DNA from 3 places in the Brevibacillus sp. WF146 genome. Region 2 is predicted to be linked to each of the others. Evidence: riboswitches for the same ligand, from Rfam matches in the RefSeq annotation. Region 2 holds a riboswitch; each other region holds the start of a gene.
The links. Region 2 has a riboswitch for lysine ahead of dapD (2,3,4,5-tetrahydropyridine-2,6-dicarboxylate N-acetyltransferase). Riboswitches for the same ligand answer to the same signal wherever they lie in the genome.
Positions count from the first base shown of each region.

Region 1: another riboswitch for lysine. It lies ahead of A6764_RS19120 (amino acid permease); the one in region 2 lies ahead of dapD (2,3,4,5-tetrahydropyridine-2,6-dicarboxylate N-acetyltransferase).
Region 3: another riboswitch for lysine. It lies ahead of A6764_RS17180 (aspartate kinase); the one in region 2 lies ahead of dapD (2,3,4,5-tetrahydropyridine-2,6-dicarboxylate N-acetyltransferase).

Region 1 covers NZ_CP109943.1:3,861,963-3,871,560, reverse strand. Annotated here, with positions in the region: gene A6764_RS19130 (Lrp/AsnC family transcriptional regulator) at 1-462, shown strand, start outside; gene A6764_RS19125 (aminotransferase) at 459-1,637, shown strand; gene A6764_RS19120 (amino acid permease) at 1,679-3,133, opposite strand; lysine riboswitch at 3,240-3,428, opposite strand; gene A6764_RS19115 (extracellular solute-binding protein) at 3,797-4,867, shown strand; gene A6764_RS19110 (ABC transporter ATP-binding protein) at 4,880-6,010, shown strand; gene A6764_RS19105 (ABC transporter permease) at 6,007-7,713, shown strand; gene A6764_RS19100 (HAD-IIA family hydrolase) at 7,726-8,496, shown strand; gene A6764_RS19095 (glycerol-3-phosphate responsive antiterminator) at 8,545-9,102, shown strand; gene A6764_RS19090 (glycerol-3-phosphate dehydrogenase/oxidase) at 9,322-9,598, shown strand, end outside.
Region 2 covers NZ_CP109943.1:1,593,685-1,603,282, forward strand. Annotated here, with positions in the region: gene A6764_RS07820 (efflux RND transporter periplasmic adaptor subunit) at 1-744, shown strand, start outside; gene A6764_RS07825 (class I SAM-dependent methyltransferase) at 852-1,637, opposite strand; gene A6764_RS07830 (hypothetical protein) at 1,733-1,885, opposite strand; gene A6764_RS07835 (DUF1284 domain-containing protein) at 2,037-2,492, shown strand; gene A6764_RS07840 (hypothetical protein) at 2,514-2,744, shown strand; gene A6764_RS07845 (EcsC family protein) at 2,756-3,565, shown strand; gene A6764_RS07850 (GNAT family N-acetyltransferase) at 3,642-4,187, opposite strand; lysine riboswitch at 4,394-4,580, shown strand; gene dapD (2,3,4,5-tetrahydropyridine-2,6-dicarboxylate N-acetyltransferase) at 4,673-5,383, shown strand; gene A6764_RS07860 (aspartate aminotransferase family protein) at 5,400-6,617, shown strand; gene A6764_RS07865 (N-acetyldiaminopimelate deacetylase) at 6,622-7,767, shown strand; gene A6764_RS07870 (hypothetical protein) at 7,823-8,020, shown strand; gene A6764_RS07875 (hypothetical protein) at 8,187-9,598, shown strand, end outside.
Region 3 covers NZ_CP109943.1:3,459,808-3,469,405, reverse strand. Annotated here, with positions in the region: gene A6764_RS17210 (enoyl-CoA hydratase) at 1-616, shown strand, start outside; gene A6764_RS17205 (electron transfer flavoprotein subunit beta/FixA family protein) at 656-1,423, shown strand; gene A6764_RS17200 (electron transfer flavoprotein subunit alpha/FixB family protein) at 1,444-2,403, shown strand; gene A6764_RS17195 (hypothetical protein) at 2,573-2,860, shown strand; gene trxA (thioredoxin) at 2,998-3,315, shown strand; gene uvrC (excinuclease ABC subunit UvrC) at 3,520-5,301, shown strand; lysine riboswitch at 5,383-5,569, shown strand; gene A6764_RS17180 (aspartate kinase) at 5,804-7,045, shown strand; gene A6764_RS17175 (DUF2507 domain-containing protein) at 7,221-7,667, opposite strand; gene A6764_RS17170 (succinate dehydrogenase cytochrome b558 subunit) at 8,078-8,689, shown strand; gene sdhA (succinate dehydrogenase flavoprotein subunit) at 8,708-9,598, shown strand, end outside.

The DNA of each region.
Region 1 (9,598 bases), 2.2 Mb from region 2:
GAACAGGACAGCCGCCTGACCCCGGAACAGATCGCCAGCCTGTTGGCGGAACCGGTGGAAACCGTGAGAGAGACGATTGCCCGGTTGGAAGCGGACAAAGTGATTGTCAAGTATCCCGCGCTTATCAACTGGGAGCTGGTGGAGGACCATCCGTACGTGACGGCCATGATCGACGTCAAGGTGACGCCGAAGCGGGACGTGGGCTTTGACGAGGTGGCGGAGCGGATCTGCCGTTTCCCGGAAGTGAAGGCCGTCTACCTGATGTCCGGCGCCAGCTACGATCTGTCCGTCGTGCTGGAAGGAAAAACGATGCGGGAAGTGGCGGCGTTTGTGTCGCAAAAGCTGGCCACGCTGGACTCCGTCGTCTCGACCGCGACCCACTTTATCCTGAAGCGGTACAAACACGACGGCATTCAGTTTGAAGACAGGGACGAAGACCACAGGATGGTGGTCACCCCATGAGTCAGCAAACCGGCGTTCGCAATCGCCTGTCCGCCACAGTCGCATCGCTCAAGCCGTCGGGCATCCGCCGTTTCTTTGACCTGGCCGCCTCGATGGAAGGGGTCATTTCGCTCGGGGTAGGGGAACCGGATTTCGTCACCCCGTGGCGCGTGCGGGAAGCCTGCATCGCCTCGCTGGAACGGGGCTACACGTCGTATACCTCCAACGCCGGTCTCATCGAGCTGCGCAGGGAGATTCACAAGTACCTGGAGGAGCGCTTCGCCGTCTCGTACCATCCGGAAACCGAGATGCTGATCACGGTCGGCGCCAGCGAAGCGATTGACATCGCGCTGCGGGCCATCGTCGATCCCGGCGACGAGGTATTGGTCGTCGAGCCCTGCTACGTCTCCTACGAACCGGTCATCCGTCTGGCCGGCGGGGTGCCGGTGTTTTTGCACACGCGCGCGGAGCAGTCGTTCAAGCTGACGCCGGAGGAGCTGGAGGCGCACATCACGCCGCGCACCAAGGCGATCATCTTCTGCTACCCGAACAATCCGACCGGCAGCACGATGTCGGCGGAGGAGTGGAAGCGGCTGCTGCCGATACTCGTAAAGCACGATCTGCTGGTCATCTCCGACGAGATTTACGCGGAGCTGAGCTATGGCCGCAGGCATGAGAGCATCGCCGCCCTGCCCGGGATGAAGGACCGGACGATCCTGATCTCCGGTTTTTCCAAAGCGTTCGCGATGACGGGCTGGCGCCTCGGCTACGTCTGCGCGCCGGCGGACCTGCTCGGCGGCATGCTGAAAATTCACCAGTACACCATGCTCTGCGCGCCGGTGATGGCGCAGATGGCCGCCCTGGAGGCGCTGCGGCATGGTCAGGCGGACATGGAGCAGATGGTGGAAAGCTACCGGCAGCGGCGCAATTTCGTCGTGCAGGGATTCCAGGAGATCGGCCTGGCCTGCCACGAGCCGGAAGGGGCGTTTTACGCGTTTCCCTCGCTGGCGTCCACCGGGCTGGACGCCAGCGAGTTTGCCGAGCGGCTGCTGATGGAGGAAAAGGTGGCCGTGGTGCCGGGCGACGTGTTTGGCGACAGCGGCAGAGGGCACATCCGCTGCTCCTACGCCACCTCCCTGGATCAGCTCCGAAAGGCGCTGGAGCGGATGGGGCGCTTTGTGCAGAGATTGTCGTGAAAAAGGAAAGGCCGGGGAATCCCCGGCCTTTGCCTCACGTATTAGTTGGATACAGTTGTCTCGTCAGTGGAGAAATCCACTTCCCGCAGCGGCACCACTTTCGTCTTTTTCACGGCCTTGTAGCCGAGCCAGACGATCAGAAACAGCGGCAGGCCGATGTACGACACGAGAATGCCGTTCCAGTCGATCGTCTCCCCGGTGAAGGCGGTGTAGTTTTGGCCGAGGATGACGAAGCAGCAGACGACAAATGCGAAGATCGGGCCGAACGGGAACCACTTCGCCCGGTATGGCAGTTGGTTCAGGTCGCGGCCTTGGGCTGCGTACGCCTTGCGGAAGCGGTAGTGGCTGATCGCGATGCCCAGCCAGGCGATAAACCCGGACATCCCGGAGGCGTTGAGCAGCCACATGTAGACGGCGCCGTCGCCAAACAGGGAGGCGAGAAACGCGAGCATCCCGATGCTGGCGGTCAGCAGCAGCGCATTGACCGGAACGCCCCGCTTGTTTACCTTGCTGAACAGCTTGGGCGCCTTGCCTTCTTTGGCCAGCATCCACAGCATGCGGGTGGAGGCGTACATGCCGGAGTTGCCCGCCGACAGGACGGAGGTCAGGATGACGGCGTTCATCACCGACGCGGCGAAGGCGAGACCGGCCTTTTGAAACACCAGCGTAAACGGGCTGATCGCGATGTTCTCGATGTCGCCGTTGACCAGGTTGGGGTTGTCGTACGGGATCAAGAGCCCGATCACGATGATCGCCAGAATGTAGAACAGCAGGATGCGCCAAAACACCTGCTTGATCGCTTTCGGCACGTTTTTGGCGGGATTTTCGCTTTCTCCCGCGGCAATCCCGACCAGTTCCGTCCCCTGGAAGGAGAAGCCGGCGATCATGAAGACGCCGAGCATCGCCATGAAGCCGCCGTTGAACGGCGCTTCGCCGACGGTAAAGTTGCGGAAGCCGACCGCTTCGCCGCCCATGATGCCGAGGATCATCAACAGGCCGATGATGATGAAGAGGATGACGGTCGCCACCTTGATCAGGGAAAACCAGTATTCCGATTCTCCGTATCCTTTTACGGACAAATAATTAAGACCAAACATGAGAGCGAGGAACAGGGCGCTCCACAGGATGGACGGCGTGTCGGGGAACCAGTACTTCATGATCAAGGCCCCGGCCGACAGCTCGACGGCGATGGTGATGGCCCAGTTGTACCAGTAGTTCCACCCCAGCGCAAAACCGAGGGACGGATCGACGAACTTCGTCGCGTACGTGGAAAACGAACCGGAGACGGGAAGAAAAGCCGCCATCTCGCCCAAGCTGGTCATCAGGAAGTAGACCATCAGGCTGATGGCCGCGTAGGCGGCCAGCGCGCCGCCCGGACCGGCGGAGTGGATGGAGCCGCCGCTCGCCAAAAACAGCCCCGTGCCGATGGAGCCGCCGATGGCGATCATGGTCAGGTGTCGGGCCTTGAGGCCCCGCTGCAGTTGATTGGATTCCATGCGTGCATGCACGACCTTTCTGATGAAATAGTCGGAAGGAAGGTCGGACATAAAAAATACCGCCACAACGAACAGGGCGGTATTGTTACATCCCCACCAAGCCTTCGTTGAAGATAGCACACCACGTTTGCCCGGCTCGCAAACGTGACAGTTCTGCCCCTTTCGGGTACAGCCCCAGCCCGTGTGCCCAGAGAATGCACAGCGGACTTCGGCGGCTTTTCCCTCCTCTGGAGTCATCGATCTTCTCTGGATCTCGTGCCAGAATCATATAAAAGCCGCGACCTCTATCCTCATCGTATTTGATGAGGATAATCTATGCAGTTATGTTATGGTTCAAGTATATAGAAAAACGGGGCAAAATCAAGGGCAAAATTTGTAAGATGCCCGTGCGTCTCGTGACCGTGACCGGAGACTCCAGCAGTCCGACTTGTCTGAAAAATTTGAGCGTTTTCATTGACAGAAAGAAATGGATCTGGTTATACTTGAAGAAACGTTGATCGGATAGCATATTTTCCCATACGGTTAGGCGGAGAAACGGAGAAAACCCTTACCCGTAAACACACTCCCAAGGGGATGTGTTTATCTACGTGAGGGTTTTTCTTTTTCTCCTGCCAAACTGTTTGACTATTCGATCAACAATAAATAGAAAGAGGGGTCTGACGCATGTTGAAAAAATGGATGAACGTCGCAGCCACGGCCGTTCTGCTCTCCACTGTCGCCCTGGCGGGGTGCTCCTCCGGCGAAGAGGCTTCGCCCGGCGGCACACCGGCAGGGAACGGATCGGCGGGAGCGAAGGAACTGGGACCAATCGCGCTCTATTCGCCGGAGACGCCGGATATGACCAAAGAGATCGGGCTCAATTTTGAAAAGGCTTACAAAGGGTCCTCCATCAACGTGCAGTACGCCGGGACCAACGTGCTGGTCAACCGCATGATCGCGGAAAAAGATAACCCGCAGGGCGACGTCTGGTACGGCGGCGGCGGATTCCTGCCGTTCGAGGCGGCCAAGGACAAGGACATCATCACATCGTATACGCCGGAAGCGATCAAGGATTGGCCGGAAGTGCGGGACGGCATCAAACTCCGCGACAAGGACTGGAAGTGGATCGGCGCGGAGGTGTTCGTGCTCGGGTTCGCCTACAACAGCGACCTGGTGAAGCCGGAAGAGGCGCCGAAAACCTGGGATGACCTGCTCGATCCCAAATGGAAAGGCAAAATCCAGATGCCCAACCCGGCCGCGTCCGGCACCGCGACCCTCACTGTGCTGAGCCAACTGATGGCCCGCGGCGAAGAGCAGGGCTGGGATTACTTCAAAAAGCTGGTGGAACAGATGAGCGCCATGCCCGACTCCGGCTCCGCTCCTTCCAAAGCGGTCGCCAAAGGGGAGGCACACATTGCGATCGCCTTTGACTTCATGGCGTACGAGATGAAGGCCAAGGGGGAGAAAATCGATTTCATCGTGCCGGACAAGACGCCGGTCATCGTCAACCCGGTGTCGCTGGTGAAGGACGGCCCGAACCCCGACGGCGGCAAGGCGCTGATTGACTACCTGCTGTCCAAGGAAGGGCAGCAGACGCTGGCCAACTGGTACCACATCCCGATCTCCAAAGAAGTGGAGTCGAAAACGCCGCTTACCCTGGAAAAAGTCATCCCGCACGCGCAGGAGCTGGACGTCGACTGGGTCGTGAACAACTACGACCGGGTGCGCAGCGAGTGGCGGCAAAAATTCCAGTAAGGAGGCTCTTGGATGGGGTCGGTTCGAATCGAACACTTGCATAAACAATTCAACGGAATCACTGCTTTGGAAGACGTCAATCTGGAGATTCGCGAGGGCGAATTCTTCGCCCTTCTGGGCCCTTCCGGCTGCGGAAAAACGACGACCATGCGCTGTGTGGCCGGTTTTGAAAGCCCCACCGCGGGAAAGATTTTCATCGGGGAGCGGGATGTGAGCCATGTGCCCGCCAACCAGCGGAACTGCGGCATGGTGTTTCAGAGCTACGCGCTGTTCCCCCATCTCAGCGTGTTTGAAAACGTCGCCTACAGCCTGCAGGTGCGCCGCTTTTACCAGGGCGGCCTGGGCACGAAGCTGTCCGTGCTGGCCCACATGCTCAACCGCAAGCTGGGGAAAGTGGACAAGGACACCGAAAAAAAGGTGCGCGACGCCCTTGATTTCGTCGAACTGGGCCACCTCGCCGACCGCCTGCCCGGACAGTTGTCCGGCGGCCAGCAGCAGCGCGTGGCGCTGGCCCGGGCGCTGATCATGGAGCCGGCCGTCCTGCTGATGGACGAGCCGCTGTCCAACCTGGACAAGAAGCTGCGCAACAGCATGCGCGTCACCATTCGGCGCATCCAGCAGAAAGTGGGGATCACGACGATCTTTGTGACCCACGACCAGGAAGAAGCGATGAGCATGGCCGACCGCGTGGCCGTGATGCAGGGCGGCAGGCTGGTGCAGGTGGACACGCCCACGGCCCTGTACAGCCAACCGGCCTCCACGTTTGTCGCCGATTTCGTCGGCGCGTCCAACATCTTCAAAGCGACGGTGAAGGAGTCCGGCGAGGCGGGCACCGTGCTGCAGCTCGTCGGCGACGGGGTGATTCGCTCCGCGTTTCCGACCAACCGCAGCGAAGTGGACGTGATCATCCGGCCGGAAAGCATCCGACTGTTTGCGGACGGGGCGCAGGTGGATACGGGAGACAACCTGCTGGAAGGCACGATCTCCATGTCCACCTATCTGGGTTCGACCATCCGCTACGACGTGCAGGTCGGCGAGCTGCAGGTGGAAGTGGACAAAACCTTCGAAGCGGGCAGCCCGCTGCTGCCGGCGGGGACGAACGTGAAGCTGGCAATCGATCCGAATGTCGTGGTGATCCTATGAAACAGCGGCACTCCTTTACCTTCAACGGCTTTACCGTGCTGAAATGGTTGATTTATCTCTTTTTCCTTGTGTTTTTGCTGGTCCCGCTGTTTTCCATCCTGCTCGTCAGCCTGACGGGAGAGCCGGTCAACCTGTTTGGCAGCCTGACCAGTCAGAAAATTTTGTCGTCCACGCTGAAGAAGCTCTCTCACCTGTCGCTGGACGCGTACTCGTCGCTGTTTGAAGGCACGGGGTACTTCGCCGCGCTGGTCAACAGCCTGAAGCTGAGCACGGGGGTGGCGCTGCTGGTGACGGTGTTGGTGCTGCCGATCGCCTACGCCTTCGCCCGCACCACCATGCCGTGGAAGCCGTTCTTCGCCGCGCTCTGCACCATCCCGCTGGTGGTGCCGACGTTCATCTCGTCCTACGCGTTTACCCTGATGTTCGGCAAGACCGGGTGGGTCAACCACATCTACCGGTCGCTGGGCGGCGAAGGCGTGCTGTTTGACGTGCAGTCGATGTTGGGAATCGTGCTGGTACAGGTCTTTTTCTTCTTTCCCTACGCGCTTTGGCCGATGGTGGCGGCGTTCAAGATCAGCGACCTGACGCTGGAGGAAGCGTCGCAAAACCTGGGGGCGCAAGGCTGGTACACCTTTTTGCGGGTGACGCTGCCGCTGGCCGTGCCGGGGATCGTCTCCAGCATGCTGCTGATTTTTACCGTCAGCTTTTCCGATTTCGGCACGCCGATCATTCTGGCGCCCAAAGACCTGAACCTGATCGTGGTCGAGGCGTACCGCGAGATCGCCGGCTTCTACAACTGGGCGGGCTCGGCCGTCCTGACCGTGATCATGCTGCTGGTGGCCGCCTTCTTTTTCTGGCTGCAGCGGTTGGTGGTCAAAGGGAAGGAGTACGGCACCATCTCGGGCAAGCCGACGCGGCAGAAGCTGAACGACCACAAAGGGGTCGTCGCCGTGCTCACTATCTACACCTTCCTGGTGATGCTGGTGCCGCTTTTGGCCGTTGGTTCCGTCTTTCTCTCGTCGCTGGCGACCACCTGGGGGCATCACGCCCTGCCCGACGGCTACACGCTGAAGCACTACCTGACCATCTTCAGCACGTCGCATAAAAATATCGTGAACAGCCTGGTGCTGGCGGCCGGAGCGCTGGTGCTGAGCGTCGTGATCGCCACGTTTGTCTCGTACTTCGTGGTGCGGCGCGGCTCCGGCGGGCTTGACTTCGTCTCGTCGATCCCGCTGATCGTGCCGGGGATTTCCCTGGGGATTGCGCTGATCCAGACGTTTAATACGGCGCCGCTGAAATTGACCGGCACCGCCCTCTTGCTGATCGTCGCCTACACGATTCGGCGGATGCCGTACATGATTCGCTCGACGATGAGTTCGATGATGGCGATCCGCAAAGACATCGAAGAAGCGGCCGTCAACCTGGGCGCCTCCAACCTGTTGGCGGCGGTTACGGTCATCGGCCCGCTGATGCTGCCGGGCATCGCGGCGGGCGCCATCCTGGTGTTCGTGACGGTGATCAAGGAGACCAGCATCTCGCTCCTGCTCGCTCCGACGGATTGGGCGCCGATGAGCCTGGCCGTGTTTCAGAACCTGCTGCGCGGCGAGTACTACACCGCTTCGGCGATGGCGATCCTGATCATCGCCATTGTCATCGCGCTGCAGTCCCTGGCGAAAAAACTGACCAAAGACCAACTGTACTAAGGAGAACGGACAATGAGAGGGTTTATCTTTGACCTCGACGGTACGGTCTATCTGGGGGACCGTTTGATTGAGGGGGCGGCGGAGGCGATCCGGACGCTGCGGGCGCGCGGCGACAAGGTGGTGTTCCTCTCCAACAAGCCGATCGCCACCCGCCAGTCCTACGCGGAGAAGCTGACGAAAATGGGCATCCCTACAACGGTGGACGACGTGCTCAACTCTTCGCTGATCACGGCCCGGTACCTGCAGCGGGTGATGCAGCCGGGCGAGCGGGTGCTGGTCATCGGGGAGCAGCCGATCCGTGACGAGCTGGCGGCGCACGGCATTGTCATGAGCGACGACCCGCACGATGTGCAGTACGTCGTCCTGTCGTGGGACCGGCAGTTCAGCTACGGGATGCTGAACGCTTTGTACCAGGCGGCGGTGCGGGGAGCCAAGGTGATCGCGTCCAACCCGGACCGGACGTGCCCGCTGGAAGACGGACAAATCCCGGACACCGGCGCGTTTATCGGGGCTTTGGAAGGGGCGACGGGCAGGCCGATCGACCTCGTGGTGGGCAAACCCTCCCCGATCGCGGCGGAAGCGGCCGTCCGCCATCTGGGGCTGGACTACGCTTCCTGCTACATGGTGGGCGACCGGCTGGAAACGGACATCAAGATGGGCAATGACACCGGGATGAATTCCGTCCTCGTGCTGACCGGCATCTCCACCAGGGAGATGGCTGAGCGGAGCGAATACCGTCCGCGCTATATTTTAAACAGTATTAAAGAAATTGTGAACATTTAGAAAGTAGTGGTATAATAGGAGCAACCAACCTGACCTGGAGGGTAACGGATGTATCCTATTGTCGATCTTGTCGAACACCAGACCATCGCCGCGGTTCAATCGGAAGCCGATGTGGACGACGCGATCAAAAGCGACGTGAATATCGTCTTTCTGTTGACCGGCTCGATTTTCAACATCAAGGAACTGGTGGACCGGATCAAGCAGGCCGGCAAATGCGTCTTTTTGCACATGGAGTTCATCGAGGGCATCGCCCCTGACAAAAGCGGCGTGGCGTACGTGGCCCAATACATCGCGCCGACCGGCATCATCTCCACCCGCAGCAACCTGATTCGGGTCGCCAAGGAGATGGGGCTGATGGCGATTCAGCGCATCTTTCTGATCGACCGCAACGCCGTGATCAAAGGCATCAAGGTCGTGGAGCAGAGCATGCCGGACGCGGTCGAAGTGATGCCCGGCGTGATGCCGAGGGTGATCCAGGAGATGACCGGCCTGACGCCGCTGCCCATCATCGCCGGCGGACTGGTCGGCACCAAGCAGGAAATTGACGACGCGCTTGCCGCAGGGGCGCTGGCCGTGTCGGTCGGCACCAAAGACCTGTGGTTTTAGTGGACGTAGTTTTCGTGTAAGTCTTCTTGTGAATAGGAAAAAGGGAAGAGAACAGGAGAACCCCCTTGAAAGGACGGCTTGTCTGATGACGGCAGGCCGCACTTTTCACGGGGGGTTTTTTTCGGCATGAAACATGGAGCGCGTGAGAAGAACCGGCGCGGGCGAAGCGGCTGCAACAGGGAGGCTTCGTCCTGCCGGAGAGGAGGCTTTTGTGTGAAAATGAATTTTTCAGCGAGCAGCCGGCTGGCTGTACTTCAGGAGATGGCGGGGGAGACGCTTGACCTGCTCGTGATCGGCGGCGGGATTACCGGTGCGGGCATCGCGCTGGACGCCAGCGTCCGCGGCATGAAGGTGGGCGTGGTGGAAAAGGCGGACTTCGGTTCGGGGACGAGCAGCCGCTCCACCAAACTGATTCACGGCGGGCTCCGGTATCTGAAGCAGGGGGAAGTGAAGCTGGTGCGGGAAGTAGGGAGAGAACGGGCCATCCTGTACAAAA
Region 2 (9,598 bases):
GTCGTGGAGGTCGTGGCCGGCACCCACGGCAAGGTCGGCAAGGTGGAAGTGGAAAACGGCGACGAGGTCAAGGCAGGCCAACTGCTTGCGAAAATGGACATGTCCGCCTCCGAACTGGACCTGAAGGAGAAGGAACTGGCCTTGAAGGAGTCGCTCTTGACCCTGGAGCAGAAGAAGCGGGAGATCGCGAAAAAGCGGGTGACGGCGCCGATCAGCGGGGTGATTACCAAGCTGGAGGTCAAACCGGGCGAGACGCCGGACTCCGGCAAGCCGGCCGCGGTCATCATGGACAGCAGCGCCGTGTATTTTGTGGCGGCTGTGGATGAAATCGACATTCCGTCCATCCGGGTGGGGCAGACGGCCGAGGTGTACGTGACGGCGTTTGGCAACAAGCCGTTTACCGGCAAGGTGGTGGACGTGCCCAAAGAGGGGACGAAAGAGGACAAGACGGTCCGCTTCGCGGTGAAAATCGAGCTGACCGACGCGGCTGAGATGAAGCACGGAATGACCGGCGACTGCGACATTTACGTGGAGAAGAAGGAAAACGTGCTCCGGCTGCCGCTGCAGGCGGTCGACGTGCTGGAGGACGGCAAGGGAACCGTCATGGTGAAGGATCCGAAAACCGGGGAGCCGACGCCCAAAGAAGTGGAGATCGGCATCGAAGGGTCGGAATTCATCGAAATCAAGAGCGGCATCGCGGAAGGCGAGGAAGTGCTGATGATGAACGGCGGCGAAGGCATGTAGCACGGCCGTGTCCGCACGTCCCCGGCTCAAAAGGAACCCGCCTGCTTGTGCCATTGCGGCAGAGCAGGCGGGTTGTTTGATTGGCAGCCGTACGCAGCCGATCCGCTTTACGGGAGCGGCCTTTGCTCGTGCGGCTTGAGGGCGGCGACCCGGATCCGGCTGTAGTCCAAGACCCAGGAGCCGTCGCGGAACAAGGCGGGCCGCAGCCGATCGGCGATCATCGTGCAGGTCTCGTCCTTTTCCTGCGGCGGCATGTCGGCAAAAAACGGGCCGCAGAACGCATCCAGCCAGTGGCGCAGCCCCTGTTCCCCGTCCGGAAGCGGTGTGGGCCGTTCGAAGTGATGCGCCAGTTTGACGACAAAGCCCTGCCGTTCCAGAAGCGAGGTGTAGGCGCCGATGCCGGGGAAGTACCAGGGGTTGCGGCTGTCCGCATCGCGCCCCTTGTCGGCCAGGACGGCGCGGATGGCCTGGACGACCCGTTCCACGTTGCCCGCTCCGCCGAACTCGGCCACGAACCGTCCGCCCGGCTTCAGCGCCAGCCACACCTGGCGGATGACGGCTTCCGGCCGCTTCATCCAGTGCAGGGCGGCGTTGGAAAAGACGGCGTCAAACGGTTCCTCCGTCACGAACGTCTCGGCGTTGGCGACGAAAAACCGCAGCGCGGGGTATTTGCTCCGCGCCGTGTCAATCATGTCGGCGGACAGGTCCATTCCCGTCGGCACAGCCCCGGCCTTGGCCATCTCGGCACAGAGATCGCCCGTTCCGCAGCCCAGGTCGAGAATCGTTTCCCCCGGCTGCGGCTGAAGCCATTCCAGCACGCCTTTGCCAAACCGGGAGACAAAGTCCATCTTGCCGTCGTACAGCCGTGCGTTCCAGCGGTTCTCTACATGCATGGAAAATCCCTCCTTGGTATCGTTGTACCAGTGGAGGGGTTATTCGTCAAATCTATAAAAAGTATAAAGTCTATAGTTATTTCCTATTGATGCTGCTATATCCGGTCAAGATACAGCGTGGTTACAGAGGTGGAGTCGCCGTTTTCGATTTCTTCCTCCGTCGCCTCTTCTTCCAGCTCGTCCATCTCCATCCCGGGCGCGATGGTCGGTTCGTGCTTCGGATTGCGCTCGTCCGTCCGCTTGTCCATCGATCCTGCCTCCTTTCGCTTGGGCTGTCCCTAGCGTTTGCCAGCAGCGGGAGCATTATGCCTGTCCCGGCGGCCGCCTTGTGGAGGGATGGCGAAAGCAGTACGATAAAACCAAGGAAAGATGCCGGGTGTCGGCAGGGAGGAGGAACGTATGGAACCGATTGTGCTGCGCGGCCATCATCTGCTGTGCGTTCACGGGTTTCAGGGGATGGGGTACAGCCCCGCGTTTGTCGCCAAAATGGGGGAAATCGTCGAGCGGATCCGCGATCCCCGGCAGGATTTTCCCATTCGGGTGGTGCGGGGATTCGACGACACGTGCCAGGCGTGTCCCAACAAGGGAGCGGAACGGTGCGAAGCTTCTCCCGATTCGGAAGAGCACGTGCAGACGCTGGACTGCAACGTTTTGTCCCATCTGGGCTTGACGGCGGGAGAGGTCTACTTCAAATCGGAACTGGTGGAGCGCACCCGCCGCCTGGTGGAACCGGACGATCTGGCCTTCCTGTGCGCCGGATGCTCCTGGTACGAATACGGCGTGTGCCGCGAGGGCATCGCCCGCTTGCGCCAGACAGAGGCCGCCAGCAGGCAGGAGCGGAAAACCGCCCCATAGCCGGAAAGGAGAGAGAAAATCGTGACGGACGAAGAGCGCAGCGTATTGGAAAAGCTGGGGTTCCGGTTGGAGGACGGCGCGGTGAAACATCTCAAGCTGGGGATCGTAGAACGATGTGAGGTCTTTGAGGGATTTGCGTCTCTCGCGGAGTTGGAGGCCTTTGCAAAAGCGATGCTGCGCACCCGCTGCCGGCTAAGTAAAACGGCCGCACAGCCAGGCGGCGAGAGGCAGACGCGCGGCAAAAGGAGATGAGTGGAGTCAGCATGGAGACCAGAGAGATGCTCTTGCGGGCGTTGAACGAAGTGGAAGCGTGGGAACGGGATCAGAAGGACCTGTGGTTCTGGGAAAAGCTGGGTCGGCTGCCGTTTGTGCTTTTGGACCGCGTTACGCCCGCCGTCGTCAGGGAGAAGCTGGGGACGGCTGTCGATGAAATGGCCGCCTTTCTGGAGCAGGGGGGTACCTATCTGGTAAGCGACGAGTCGGTGTATGCGCGGTTCCAGGAGGCCCAGCCGGGAACGGGACGGCCCAAGCAGGAGGACGTCAAGAGATTGCCGCTGGTCACCATGGACAAGGTGGCAGCGGAAATGGTGGCATCCCGCGCCGCGTTTGCCACGGTGCAGGGAGCGACAACGGGGTTTGGCGGGCTGTTCACCCTGGCGATCGACGTCCCGCTGCTGTTGGGCACCTCGCTCAAGGTGCTGCAGGAGATGGCGCTCTGTTACGGATACCGCCCCGAGGAGAAGCGGGAGCGGCTGTTCATCGTCAAATGCCTGCAGTTTGCCTCTTCCGACATCGTCGGCAAGCGGGCGATCCTGGAGGAGCTTTCCCGCTTTGACGAGCCCGAAAGACAGCGGGATGTCATCGCCCAACTGCAGGGCTGGCGGGAAGTGGTGGTGACGTACACGGAAAACTTCGGCTGGAAAAAGCTGTTTCAGATGGTGCCGGTGGCGGGCATGCTGTTTGGCGCTTACCTGAACCGCTCCACCGTGCAGGATGTGGCGGAAACGGGCCGGATGCTGTACCGCAAGCGGCGGATTCTGGAGCGGCTGCGGCAGGAGGAAGCCGGAGCCTGACGGGCAGGATGTCCCGCGCACTCCGGCTTTCCCCGCTGCCTGAGCAGCACAGGACAGGCCGCGTGATTTCGGCTATTTAAGTCCACTCCTCGCGCGTGATCGCGAAGATCAGGTGGTCTTCCCAAACGCCGTTGATCTGCAGATACCGAAGCGACAGCCCTTCCCGGCGGAAACCGGTCTTTTCCAGCACGCGGATGGAGGCCCCGTTGCGAGGCATGACCGCCGCCTGTACGCGGTGCAGCCCGGCTTCCGCGAACGCGAATCGCAGCGCCTGCCGGACGGCCTGCGTCATGCAGCCGCGGCCGCTAAGGGACTGGTCGAGATAATAGCCCATGGTGGCGTTTTGCCAGGCGCCCCGGACGACGTTGGAAAGGTTGACGCGGCCGATCAGCTCGTCGTTCTCCCGCAGAAAAACGCCAAAGGCGTAGGCGGTTCCCGCCGCGAAGTCGCGCTCGGCAGCCGCCAACTGCTCCCGCTGTCCCTCCAGGGTGAGAAACGACGCGGGGCGGATCGGTTCAAACGGTTGAAAAAACGCCTGATTGCGGACGCGCAGCGCCAACATGGCCGGCGCGTCTTCCGCCGTCAGGGGGCGGATGTACACGCTTTGTGCCAGCGAAGACATGGAGCGGTCCTCCTTTTCTCCGGACGGAATCTGGGGACCGTCAGTGTACCACGTTTGCGGCCGCCTGAAAAGACGGTCCCGGCAGATTGCGCCAGGACCGTATGGATGCGGACGCGCACCGCTCCTCCGCTACGCCAGCGACTTTCCATTCAGAGGTTGCCACCCGGGGAGGATTTTGATAGAGTAAAAGGAAATTCAATAGCGTATCAACAAATAGAGGTGCGCTGCGGAAGAGTACGTCTTGCCATACAAACGCGGGGGGCGTGGAAAGACGGAAAGGCCAAGGCGCCGAAGTTCTGGCCGTACCCCTCGGACGGCGAGGGCTGGGGTTCCCGTGAACAACGGTCGCCCTGTCATGAAAGGCACGGCCTTTCGTGGAGCGCTATTTACGGTTTGCTTTCAGGGATCAAAAAGCAATGAGGATAGCGTCTGCACTCATTGCTTTTTCTACATTTCCACATACAGTGTCATGGAGGAGATTCACAGTGAACATGATGGATGCGCATGAAATTATCTCGTTTATCCAAAAAAGCGAAAAGAAAACGCCGGTGAAGGTATACCTGAAAGGAGACCTGGACGGCATCGATTTCGGCGCAAACGCCAAAACGTTTATCAGCAACGGCACGGGCGTGGTCTTCGGCGAATGGAAGGAAATCGAGCCGGTGCTGCAACAGCATAAGGACAAAATCGCCGATTACGTGGTGGAAAGCGACCGCCGCAACTCCGCCATCCCGCTTCTGGACACGAAAGGCATCCAGGCGCGCATCGAGCCGGGCGCGATCATCCGCGACCAGGTGAGCATCGGCAACAACGCCGTGATCATGATGGGGGCGGTGATCAACATCGGCGCCGTCATCGGCGAAGGCACGATGATCGACATGAACGTGGTCGTCGGCGGACGCGGCACCATCGGGAAAAACTGCCACATCGGCGCCGGTGCGGTGATCGCAGGCGTAATCGAACCGCCGTCCGCGCAGCCTGTCGTGATTGAAGACGACGTGGTGGTCGGCGCCAATGCGGTGATTCTGGAAGGCGTTCGCGTCGGCAAAGGTTCCGTCGTGGCCGCCGGCGCGGTCGTCATCGAGGACGTTCCGCCGAACGTGGTCGTGGCCGGCACTCCGGCGCGCATCATCAAACAGATCGACGAAAAAACACGCTCCAAGACGGAGATCAAGCAGGAGCTGCGGCAGCTGTAGGAGCGTGAGTGAAAAGATGGCTACGGACTGGCGTTCGCTCGACGAACAGTACATTGTCTCGACGTACAAACGGCTGCCGATCGCAATCGCCAAAGGAGAGGGCAATTACCTGTACGACACCGACGGCCGGGCGTATCTGGACCTGTTTACCGGACTGGCCGTCAACGTGCTGGGCCACTCCCATCCGCGGATTGTCCAGGCGCTCCGGGAGCAGGGCGAGCGGTTTCTGCACATCTCCAACGTCTTTCTCAACCCGCCGGCGATCCGGCTGGCGCAGCGGCTGATCGACAACACCATCCCCGGCAAGGTCTTTTTCTCCAACTCCGGGGCGGAGGCGACGGAAGCGGCGATCAAGCTGATCCACAAATGGACGAAAGCGGAGGGGGCCGGCCGGACGGGGATCGCCGTCCTGCGCAACAGCTTTCATGGGCGCACGCTGGGGGCGGTGCGGCTGACGCGGCAGCCCCACGTCTATCAGGATTTTCCCCAGCCCGACTTTCCCGTCTACGAGCTGGATGCAGAAGACGCGGAACAGCTTCGCGCGGTCTGCCGGAGCGAGAAGCCGGCGGCCCTCCTGATGGAGCCGGTGCTCGGCTCCGGCGGCGTGGTGCCGCTCTCCGAAGCGTTTCTGCGGGAAGCGGAGGCGATCTGTCGGGAAGAGGGCGTGCTGTTTGCTATGGATGAAATCCAGACCGGCATGGGCCGTACGGGCCGTCTGTTCGCGTATCAGCACGCCGGAGTGACGCCCGATTTGATCCTGTTTGCCAAAGGAGTGGGCGGGGGCCTGCCGCTCGGCGGGGTGATCGCCGGCCAACGGCTGATGAATCTGTTTAAGCCGGGGGATCACGGCACGACCTTTGCGCCCTCGCCGCTCTCCGCCGCGCTGGGCAACGCGGTGCTGGACGAATTGCTCGACCCGGCCTTCCGCGCCCATGTGAGCGACGTGATCGGCTACCTGTGGGGACGTCTGGAAGAGCTGAGACAGCGCCTGCCGGAGCAGCTTCAGGCGCTGCGCGGCAAAGGCATGATGGTGGGCATTCCTCTGCACGCGACGCCCGAAGAAGCGGCCCGGCTGCAGCAAAACCTGCTGGCCGAGGGCATCCTCGTCGACGTGACGCAAAAGACGATCGTCCGCCTGCTGCCTCCGCTCACCTTGACGCGGGCGGATGTGGACCGGTTTGTGGATGTGTTTGCCCGCCAACTGACGGCGCTCGGCACCGGAAAGGAAGTGTAGAGGGATGACCGATTCCCCGTTTGTACGGATTCGCCGCGACCTGCATCAAATTCCCGAACCCGGTTTTGCGGAGTACAAAACGCAGCGCTATCTGCTGGACTATCTGGAGCGGCTGCCGCAGGAGCGCCTGCAGATCAAGACCTGGCGCACCGGCATCCTCGTCAGGGTTAACGGGCTTCATCCCAAGCGGACGATTGCCTGGCGGGCGGACATGGACGGTCTGCCGATTCGGGAGGAGACGACCTATCCGTTCCGCTCCACGCACGAGGGGTACATGCACGCCTGCGGCCACGACATGCACATGGCGATCGGGCTGGGCATTCTGACCCATTTTGTTCACCATCCCGTCGATGACGATCTGCTCTTCGTGTTCCAGCCGGCCGAAGAAGGACCGGGCGGCGCCAAGCCGATGATGGAGAGCGAGGCGTTTGCCGAGTGGCGGCCCGACTGCATCTTTGCCCTGCACATCGCGCCGGAGTACCCGGTGGGTCACATCGCCACCAAGCCGGGCATCCTGTTTGCCAACACCTCGGAGCTGATGATCGAGCTGACCGGCAAAGGGGGGCACGCGGCCTTTCCCCACAAGGCAAACGACATGGTGGTGGCGGCCAGCCATCTGGTGACGCAGCTTCAGTCGATCGTGGCCCGCAACATCGATCCGCTCGATGCGGCCGTCGTGACGGTGGGCAAGATCGAAGGGGGCACCAAGCAGAACATCATCGCGGAAACGGCGCGGCTGGAGGGGACGATCCGGACGCTGTCGCTGGAGTCGATGGCCCGGGTCAAAAGCCGCATCGAGGCGCTGGTCAAAGGCGTCGAAGCGGGATTCGAGTGCACGGCCACCATCGATTACGGCTGCGGGTACTGCCAGGTGTACAACCATGAGCTGCTGACTGAGCAGTTCATGGAGTGGGTGGGCACCCAGCGCCCGGACATCACGCCGATCCGCTGCAGCGAAGCGATGACGGGGGAGGACTTCGGCTTTTTCCTGTCGGAAATCCCCGGCTTTTTGTTCTGGCTCGGGGTGAATACGCCCTACGGCCTGCACCATGCGAAAATTGAACCGGACGAGCGGGCGATCGACATCGCCATCAGTCTGGTGACGGACTATCTGACCTGGCTGTCCGGGCAGGAGGAATGGCCGATCTGAGCAGGACCAGCAACGAGCGGCCGGGCGGTACGGCGGCCGCAGCGGAGGTGAAAGCATGGCGGACAGGAACGAAAACGACCCTCTCTCTACCCATCCCGATCTGGAAGCGGCGCAGCGGGCGGAAGGAGCTCTGCCGCCCAAACCGGTTCGGTGGGAGAGCCTGCCAAAGTGGCTGCGGCTGTTTGGCCGCATCTGGCTGACGATCGTTGCCCTGCTGGTCCTTGCCGTGATTGTTTCGGCCTGGCTGCGATAACACGCGGGCGAAAATCCGTTCATCGAAAAGCGACTCCAATCGAGTCGCTTTTCATTTTGCTCATTTACAAGCATGACTGCCGGGCGTATAATGAGAATCATATTCATTGATAATAACTCTCATTATCATCCGCTTATATGCGTCAACGGCAGGAGGAGGAGTTTCCTTGGCAAGAAAACCGCTTTCCGTATTGCTGGCAACCGCCTTGCTGGCAGGGTGCACCCCGGAGGCGCCGTCAGGCAGCAGTCAGTCCGCACCGCAGCCCGCGGGCCAGGCGGCCGGCACCAATGCACAGGGTCTGCGCGTGGAAAAGACCGATTACCGCTTTGACACGGCGGCCAACATGTTTGCCTATTCCGAGTTTGAACTGTCAGGCGAACCGCTCGCGGAGTCGCTGGGGCTTGACCTGGACCTGCTGGATGCGGGCAAGCCGGACAGCCCCACCCCGTTTGACTACACAGCCGGAATCGAGTCCTACGAGTATTCCGAAGAGGCGATGTACGAAGTGGTGGAAAAGTCCGGCTTGGGCCTGCATCTCGTCAACGGTCCCGTCAACGTCAAGCGGGCCGGAGCCAACGACCCGCGCAAGGCGCTTGCGGAGCGCTATTTCGCGCTGGCCAAAGCGGTCGGCTACGCGCCGGAGGAGCTGTTTCAAAACATGTTCCCCACGTTTGTCGAATACACGTCCGGCGATCCGCACTACGTGACCAAGGTGGACACCAGCAAGTTCGCCGACGGGGAAGACGGACGCTACATTCCCAAATACCAGGTGGACTTCGCCACGCTGCGCTGGGACCGCGGCCGGATGGAGCGGGTGCTGACCCCGTCCGCGCTTGGCGGGACCTATCTGAAGCAGGCGCTTTGGCTGGGTGACTTTTTGGGCGGATTCCACACGGTGGACAAGGACGAAGAGCTGGAGGCCGCCTCGCCCGACCAGGACAAGGACCCCAATATCCGCCTCGGCGTCAGCACGGCGGACGGTTTGCAGGGGGTGCTGCTCGCGGAGGGCGTCTGGAACAAGCTCGCCTTCATGCGCGACCGGCTGTTCCTGGATGCTGCCAGCGGCAAGCTGGGGGCCACGCCGGGAACGAAATACGATCCGGCCAAGGGGCTTGTCTACCTTCCCCACGCCGTCCAGGTGGCGGAAGACGGCAGCAAGGAATTCCCCGGCGTCAAAGAACTGAAGGTCACCGACAAACGAAGCCTGCTGCAGGACCAATGGCTGATGATGTGGGCCGCTTCCGAATTTTTCGGCACGTCCGATCAGCGGCCCGCCAACCAAAATCAAAACCCGGCGTTTCGCGCCGTGTTTGACGGCGACCCGTTCCCGAAAGCGCCGGCGGCCAACCTGGACAATCAAATCGCAAACGACGTGAAGGCGGACGATCCGTATTCGCTCAACCGGGACATTTTGTACACCCTGTTTGCCAACCTGGAGGCGATGCACTGGAACGCCAAGGAGCAGACGCTGGTGGACGAACACTCCGGGGAGGCGAACGGGCAGGGCGATCACGCCGACACCTTCCAAATCGGATACGCCCTGGAGGCGCTGCGCCTGTTCCAGCGGGCGGTCGACGG
Region 3 (9,598 bases), 1.9 Mb from region 2:
CGGCGAAGGCCGTTTTTTCATCGCCGGGGCGGATATCAAGGAGTTTACCCAACTGATGTCCGCGGATGCGGAAGCGCTGGCGAAAGCCGGACAGCAATTGTTTGAGCGTCTGGAAACCTTCCCGAAACCGATCATTGCGGCGATCAACGGGGCGTGCCTGGGCGGCGGTCTGGAACTGGCGATGGCCTGCCACATTCGGCTGGCGGCGCCCGAAGCCAAGCTGGGATTGCCCGAGCTCAACCTGGGCATCATCCCCGGATACGGGGGCACACAGCGGCTGCCGCGCCTGGTGGGCCGGGGCAAGGCGACGCAGATGATCCTCACCTCCGAAATGATCGGCGGCGAAGAGGCGCTGCGCATCGGGCTGGTGGAAGCGGTCCATCCGCTGGACCAGCTCCTGGACGAAGCGAAAAGGCTGGCCGGTGCCATCGCCCAAAAAAGCGCCGTCGCCCTGCGGCTGGCACTGGAGGCGGTGCACGCCGGAACGGTGCTCGGCAAGGCGGAAGGCATGCAGCGCGAAGCCGAACTGTTCGGCGAAGCGTTCGCTTCGGAGGACGTCAAGGAAGGCGTCGCCGCGTTTCTGGAAAAGCGCAGGCCGCAGTTTGCCGACCGCTAGCCGGTATCGGAATCGCGCCACCTAGAAGGAGGGAATCCCATGAACATTTTGGTTGTCATGAAGCAGACGTTTGACACGGAAGAAAAAATCGTCATCCAGGATGGCAAAATCTCGGAAGACGGCGTGGAATTCATCATCAACCCGTACGACGAGTACGCGGTGGAAGAGGCGATCAAGCTGAAGGAGGAGCACGGCGGCGAAGTGACCGTCGTCTCCATCGGTCCGGACCGGGCGGAAAACGCGCTCCGCACCGCGCTGGCGATGGGAGCGGACAAGGCGGTTCTGGTGAACGACGAATCCCTGTTCGGAGACGAGTACACGACGGCCAAAGTGCTGGCTGCCGTCGCCCGCAAAGTGGGATACGACATCATCCTCGGCGGACAGATGGCCGTCGACTCCGGCGCTGGACAAGGCGGTCCCCGTCTGGCCGAAGAGCTGGGCATCAACCACGTCTCCACCGCCGTCAAACTGGAGATCAACGGTACCCAGGTGCGCGTGGAACGCGACGTCGAAGGGGACCTGGAAGTGGTGGAAACCAGCCTGCCGGTGCTGATCACCGCCCAGCAGGGGCTGAACGAACCGCGTTACCCGTCCCTCCCGGGGATCATGAAAGCCAAGAAAAAACCGTTGGATCGCCTCTCCGCGGACGATCTCGGCCTGTCCGCCCAGGACGTGCAGGCGAAGACCGTCATCGTCGACCAGTCCCTGCCTCCGAAGAAGCAGGCAGGCCGCATTCTCTCCGGCGACTTGGCGGCGCAAGTGTCCGAATTGGTCCAATTGTTGCGTAACGAAGCAAAAGTGATCTAAGCGAGAGGGAGAGGATCCTGATGAAAAAGGTACTGGTATTGGCAGAAACGCGCGACGGTCAACTGCGCAACGTGTCCCTGGAAGCGCTGGCCGCCGCGCACGTGTTGGCGGAAGGCGGCGAAGTGGTGGCCGCCCTGTTCGGACCGGACAGCGGCGCGCATGCGGCGGTCCTGGGACATCACGGCGCCGGTACGGTCTACGTGGCGGATCATGCCGCGCTGGCGCAGTATACGCCGGACGCGTACGCCCAAGCGCTGAAACAGTTGATCGACTTCGTCTCTCCCGACGCGGTGGTGCTGGGTCACACGGCGATCGGCCGCGACGTGGCGCCGCGAGTGGCCGCCCGTCTCGGGTACGGCCTGATCTCCGACGTGACGGGTCTGGAGGCCGGTCCGGTCTTTACCCGGCCGATCTACGCGGGCAAGGCGTTCCAAAAACGGACGTTTACCGACGGCGCGATCATGATCACGATCCGGCCCAACAACATCCCCGCCGCAGCGCCTGACACCGGCAAAACGGCCACGGTGGTGCCGTTTGACGTGGAGATCAAGGATCTGCGCTCCATCGTCAAGGAAGTGGTCCGCAAAACGAGCGGCAAAGTGGATCTCTCCGAGGCCAAGATCATCGTCTCCGGCGGACGCGGCGTCAAGAGCGCGGACGGCTTCAAACCGCTCTACGAACTGGCGGAGGTACTCGGTGCGGCTGTGGGCGCGTCCCGCGGCGCGTGCGATGCCGACTACTGCGACTACTCCATGCAGATCGGCCAGACAGGGAAGGTGGTCACACCCGACCTGTACATCGCGTGCGGCATCTCCGGGGCGATCCAGCACCTGGCAGGCATGTCCAACTCCAAAGTGATCGTCGCCATCAACAAGGACCCGGAAGCTCCCATCTTCCAGGTGGCGGACTACGGCATTGTCGGCGATTTGTTTGAAGTGGTTCCGCTGCTTACGGCCGAATTCAAAAAAGTGCTCGTGTAATCGAGCGGCACGGCTGCGGCGCCCTGTACGGGGCGCCGTTTTTGCTGTCCCGGGAGCGGTGCGCCAAGCGGCGGTCGCGGTATGGCTGCGCACCGTTTTTTTGTCCGCCCCCGCTGTCGTACGCTTGTCCTGTCCGCTATAATAACAAGGAAAAGGGAGAGTGGTCGGAATGAGTGAGGAACTGCTGCGGCAGTTGATCCATATGGTGGCGGAAAACAACCGCATCGTCAAGGAATCGGTCGAGGAGCTGCGCGAGTTCAAACGTGAAATGTACGCGTTTCGCGAGGAGATGTATGTGTTTCGCGACGACATGTACGCGTTTCGCGACGAAACCAACCGCCGCTTTGACCGCCTGGAACGGCATCATCAACTGCTGGAATCCGATTTTGACCTGATGCACCGCAAAGTGTGCGACCACGAACGGGAGATCAACCGGCTGAAGCACATGGGGCAATAGAGTGCGGCGATTCCGGACAGACTAACGTGGAAAGCGCGGCAAAGTGTCGTCCGCCGTAGTCATTTCCGGTGGAGAATGATATACTGTAGGGCGTATGGAACCTTTTGGCGTACCGAATAGAAGGAGGTAACGATACCATGGCAATTGTACATGCAACCGATCAAACCTTTTCCCAGGAAGTGGAGCAAGGCGGCACTGTCCTGGTTGACTTCTGGGCTCCGTGGTGCGGCCCCTGCAAAATGATCTCGCCGGTGCTGGAGCAGATCGACAGCGAAGTGGGGACCAAGCTGAAAATCGTTAAAGTAAACGTGGACGAGAATCCGGAATCCGCCGGCCGCTTCGGCGTGATGTCCATCCCGACGCTGATCGTGTTTAAAGACGGTCAGCCGGTCGACAAGGTAATCGGCTTCCAACCGAAGGAAGCGCTGATGGGCACGCTGGGCAAACACCTGTAAGGAAAACGGATCAACACCTGCCTGGCCGCTTAAGCCGGGCAGGGTTCGTCATCAGCATTCGCACTGCGCGGATGCTGATTTTTTTGTGCCAGCGAGAAACAGTCGTGTTTCGCCGAAAAACGTGGTAACATGGGGACGGAACGTACATTCCCGCCCGTGCGGGAAGGGCCGATGGGCCGGACATGAAGAAAGGAGGGGGCAGCCGTGAACAGCTCCTTGAAAGACAAGCTGGCCGTCCTGCCGGAGAAGCCGGGCTGCTACCTGATGAAAAACAAGGACGGAGACATCATCTACGTGGGCAAGGCCAAGGTGCTGAAGAACCGCGTCCGTTCCTACTTTACGGGCAGTCACGACGGCAAGACGCAGTTATTGGTCAGCGAAATTGCCGACTTTGAATACATCGTTGTCTCCTCGGCGATCGAAGCGCTGATTTTGGAGTGCAACCTGATCAAGCAGCACAATCCGCGCTACAACGTGATGCTGAAGGACGACAAAACCTATCCGTACATCAAGATCACCAACGAAAAACATCCGCGCCTGGAAATCACCCGCAAGGTGGTCAAGGACAAGGCGCGTTATTTTGGTCCCTACGCCAACGCGGGGGCGGCATCCGAGGTAAAGAAGCTGCTGGACCGCCTCTACCCGCTGCGCAAGTGCAAAACGCTGCCGAAGCAGGTCTGTCTGTACTACCATCTGGGGCAGTGCCTGGCTCCCTGCGTCCATGAGGTACCCGCGGAAGAGAACCAGCGGCTGGTGGAAGAGATCTGCCGCTTTCTCGACGGCGGTCACGAGGAGGTGAAGCGGGAGCTGACGGAAAAGATGCTGCAGGCGGCGGAAAACATGGAGTTTGAGCGGGCCAAGGAGCTTCGCGACCAGATCCGCAGCATCGAAGCCGTGATGGAGAAGCAGAAGGTAACCTTTACCGACACGGTGGACCGTGACATCATCGGCTTTGCCGTCGACAAGGGCTGGATGTGCGTCCAGATTTTCTACATGCGGCAGGGAAAGATGATCGAGCGGGAGACGACGTCGTTTCCGTACTACGGCGACGAGGCGGAGGACTTTATGTCCTACGTCACCCAGTTTTACTACGACAAGCAGAACGCACTGCCCAAGGAAATTTTGCTGCCAGAGCAGAGCGAGCCGGAGCTGTTGGCGGAGTGGCTGGGCGTCAAGGTGTACGTGCCCAAGCGGGGCAAAAAGCGGGAACTGGTGCAGATGGCCTCCGAAAACGCGCGGATAGCCCTGCAGGAAAAGTTTGCGCTGATGTCCAAGGACGATGCGCGGACGATCCAGGCGGTGCACAATCTGGGGCACGTGCTCGGAATTGGCACGCCGCACCGCATCGAGGCGTTTGACAACTCCAACATTCAGGGCACGGAACCGGTGTCCGCGATGGTCGTCTTTACCGACGGCCGGCCGGACAAGAAAGAGTACCGCAAATTCAAGATCAAAAGCGTCGAGGGGCCGGACGACTACGGGGCGATGCGGGAAGTGATCCGCCGCCGCTACACCCGCCTACTGAAGGAAAACCAGCCGCTGCCCGACCTGATCGTCATCGACGGCGGCAAAGGGCAGATCAGCGCGGCGATGGACGTGCTGGAAAACGAGCTGGGGCTCTACATCCCCGTCTGCGGCCTGGCCAAGGACGAAAAGCACCGGACGGCCCAACTGCTCTACGGCGATCCGCCGGAACCGGTGGAGCTTCGCCGGGACAGCTACGAGTTTTACCTGCTGCAGCGGATCCAGGACGAGGTGCACCGCTTTGCCATCACGTTTCACCGGCAGGCGCGCAGCAGGACGATGCTCTCGTCCCGGCTGGACGAGATTCCCGGTGTCGGCGAAAAGCGGCGCAAGCTGTTGTTCCAGCATTTTGGCTCGCTGAAAAAGATGCGAGAAGCGACGGTGGAGGACTTCCGGCAGATCGGTATCGGCGACAAGCTGGCCCGCGAGATTATCCGCCATCTTCGGCAGATGGAAACGTAACGCCAAAAAGGTCGTTGAACCCGAGGCGGCTTCATGGTATAATCCCATACAAACAGCATAACAAGCCTCACTTCCCGTTTGGAGTGAGGTAGAGGCGCGAAAACCATGAGTACCTCCCTGAGATCGGGCATCTGTGACGGGTACGGGAAAGGGGAATTCGCCGAAGTACGGAGAAAGGCCCGCTTCCTCCGTGCTGGGCCTGCGTTGAACAAGCGCAGGACTGTCATCCGCGCAATCACCCGTTGCCGGATGGAGAGCTATCTCACGATGTCGGTTGAGGATGGAACAGGGTGTGTTCCGTCATGCTCAACTGTTCACGTGGTCAAGGGAAGGAGGAACCGGTATGTCGAACTGGCAGGCAGTGACAGGTGTATCCTCGTCGCTGCCTTTTTTGCAAGAGTGAGAAAAACGGCATGTTCCAACAGAAAATGGAACGAAGATGGCCTGACAGAGAAGAATCAAACGAGAAATCATGTTGAATAGGAAAAGGGAGAGAAGCCGCATGGGGTTGATCGTGCATAAATACGGAGGCACCTCCGTAGGTACCATCGAACGGATTATGAAAGTAGCGGACCGGATTATACAATATAAGGAAGCGGGACACGACATGGTCGTCGTCGTGTCGGCGATGGGCAAGTCCACGGACGTGCTGGTGGACATGGCCAAACAGATTTCCCCCTACCCGTCGGAGCGGGAGATGGACATGCTGCTGGCGACAGGCGAGCAGGTGTCGATTGCGCTTTTGGCGATGGCGCTGCACCAAAAAGGGTATGACGCCATTTCCCTGACGGGCTGGCAGGCGGGAGTGACGACCGAATCGATCCACGGCAAGGCGCGGATCACCCATATCGAGACGGAACGGATTCGGAAGGAGCTGGCGCGCGGCCGGGTCGTCATCGTGGCTGGATTCCAGGGAGTCAGCGAAGCGGGCGAGATCACCACGCTGGGCCGCGGCGGTTCGGACACGTCCGCGGTGGCACTGGCAGCCAGCCTCAACGCGGACAAATGCGAAATTTTCACAGACGTGGCCGGCGTATACACCGCCGACCCGCGTGTGGTTCCGACGGCGAGCAAGCTGGACAGCATTTCCTATGACGAAATGCTGGAACTGGCCAACCTGGGGGCGGGCGTGCTGCATCCGCGCTCGGTGGAGGCGGCCAAGACCCACAAGGTCCGGCTGGTCGTCCGCTCCAGCTTTACGACAGAAGAAGGCACGTACGTAGAGGAGGTTGCGCATATGGAAACAGGAAGAGTAGTAAGCGGCGTCGCCCACGACGAAGACGTCGCAAAGGTGACGGTTGTGGGAATGGCCGCGCGCGTGGGCACGCTGTCCCGTCTGTTCAACACGCTGGCGGATCACCAGGTGAACGTGGACATCATCATCCAAAGCTCGTACGACGCGGCCGTGACCAACATTTCCTTCACGGTGGCGGGGAGCGACCTGAAAAAGACGCTCGACACGCTGAACGCCCACCGGGATCAGCTCGGCTTTGAAAAAGTGGAGTACGAAGAGGGCCTGTCCAAGGTCTCGATTGTCGGAGCCGGCATGGTACACAATCCGGGCGTGGCCGCCGAGATGTTCCGCGTGCTGGCCGAGCAGGAGATCACGATCAAAATGGTCTCCACGTCCGACATCAAGGTCTCCTGCGTCATCCCGGCGGAACACACCGAGCGGGCCGTGCGCAGCCTGCACACCGCATACGGCCTCGACGTGGCGGAAACAGCGGTCGTGCACGGGGTGTAACCCGACTGACAAACCAATAGCGACGCCACATGCTGCCTCCCCCTTTTTTCGCCGCGGAAAAAGGGGGGGATTTTTTACGGGAGGATTTTTTACGGGGAAATCTTTTTGCGGCGGCGATACGTTGCCTCACCGTCCGAATCCTGTCCGTCCGGCCCGTACCCGTCCCGGCAAGACCTTACCAGCGGACCGTGATCAGGACACTGCTCGTCTCCTCCGCCTCCATCCGGGCTTCCGTCTCCTGCTCCTTCCAGCGGCCGACAGCGCCGGCGATGATGCCGCACTCCAGGGAGAGGGAACGGTTGATCCGGTCGGGCGACATGTAGCGATAGATGGTATGGGTCAGGCGATAACGAAGCTGCCGCTCCCCGTCTTCCAGCAGGTCCAGTTTGCCCAGCCCCAGGCGGATAAAGGGAAACACCAGGCCGTTGGCGGAGCGGATGGGAATCTGCCGCCCCATTTCCTTTCCCAGCCAGTGGAGAATGGGCGGTTCGCTTTCGCCCAGCAGCGTGCGGGTGAGGTGCTCCCGCAGCAAGTGATAGCCAAGATAGGGCATGTGGATGCGCTCGATATCGGCGATGACGCGGGAAGGCAGCAGGGCTCCCAGTTGATCCGGTTCTTTCATTTCGCGATCCTCCTTCCCGGCTGCAGGCCGCGCGATAGCTTGTCCGCTGTCGGACCCTCCTGCGGACGCCGGTCTTTTGCAGCCGATTGGTCAACCTGTTTGGTACCAGACTATGAGAGAGCGGCCGTGTCTATGACAGATTCATAGAAAAATCGGACCATTGATACGTGTAATCCAACAATGGAATTAGTCTATTCACTGTCTTGACGCTCCTAGAAGACAGGAGTACAATTGGTTGTGGTTCAACGTTTTGCCCAACTTTTTTCCGTTTTCCGACACAATTTGCCAAGCCGTGCGGCAGGGACGGCAGGCTGCTGCGGTTTATGTCTAACCGGCGGGGCAATGGGTTAGGATAGTGGGGAAAAGATTTACCAAAGAACGCTACTTACAATTGAAAGGGGGACCATTGTATGGCAAAAGGCCATAGCTTTCTGAACCACAAGCTGCATTCTCTTCTCGGTTTGTTCCCAATCGGGCTGTTCCTCTTGTTCCACTTGACAGCGAACTATCAGGCAACCCGGGGACCGGAAGCTTTCAACCAGGTAGTAGGAATGATCGAACACGTTCCATTCCTGCTCGCCGTGGAATTCATCTTCATCTACATTCCCATCCTGTTCCATGCCGTGTACGGGATCTACATTGCCTTCCAGGCGAAACACAATGTGGGCAACTTCGGACATTTCCGCAACCACATGTTCCTCTGGCAGCGCCTTACGGGAATCATCACACTCATCTTTATCGCTTGGCACGTGTACGAAACGCGCATTCAAAAAGCGCTGGGTGCCGAAGTGAACTTTGACATGATGACCAACATTCTCAGCGATCCGCTGATGGTCGTTTTCTACACCATCGGGATTCTCAGCACCGTGTTTCACTTTTCCAACGGGCTCTGGTCGTTCCTCGTACACTGGGGCATCACCGTCGGTCCACGTTCCCAGCGTTTCGCCACTTATCTGACCATGGGCATTTTTGTAATCGTTTCGCTCATCGGCTTGCGGGCGATGTCTGCATTCATTCTGTAGGGATAGGGGGACTCATTCATGGCAAAAGGTAAACTGATCATTGTCGGTGGCGGCCTTGCCGGATTAATGGCTACCATCAAAGCAGCAGAAAAGGGCGTTCCCGTACAGTTGTTCTCCCTGGTTCCGGTTAAGCGTTCCCACTCCGTCTGTGCACAGGGCGGCATCAACGGCGCGGTGAACACCAAAGGGGAAGGCGACTCCACCTGGGAGCACTTCGACGATACCATTTACGGCGGCGACTTCCTGGCGAACCAACCGCCTGTTAAAGCGATGTGCGACGCGGCTCCGGGCATCATCTACATGCTGGACCGGATGGGCGTCATGTTCAACCGTACGCCGGAGGGTCTCTTGGACTTCCGCCGTTTCGGGGGGACCAAGCATCACCGTACCGCGTTTGCCGGCGCAACGACCGGGCAGCAGCTCCTCTACGCGCTGGACGAGCAAGTGCGCCGCTTTGAAACGGAAGGTCTCGTGACCAAGTACGAATACTGGGACTTCCTTGGAGTTGTTTTGGACGACGCCGGCACCTGTCGGGGGATCACGGCGCAGAACCTGCGCAACGGCGAGATCCAATCCTTCCGCGCCGACGCCGTCATCCTGGCGACCGGGGGACCCGGCATCATCTTCGGCAAATCGACCAACTCGATCATCAACACCGGTACCGCGGCATCTGCGGCATACCAGCAGGGCGTCATTTACGCCAACGGCGAAATGATCCAGATTCACCCGACCGCCATCCCGGGCGACGACAAGCTGCGCCTGATGTCCGAGTCGGCTCGCGGTGAAGGCGGACGCGTCTGGACCTACAAGGACGGCAAACCGTGGTACTTCCTCGAAGAAAAGTACCCGGCCTACGGCAACCTGGTGCCGCGCGACATTGCCACCCGCGAAATCTTCCACGTCTGCGTG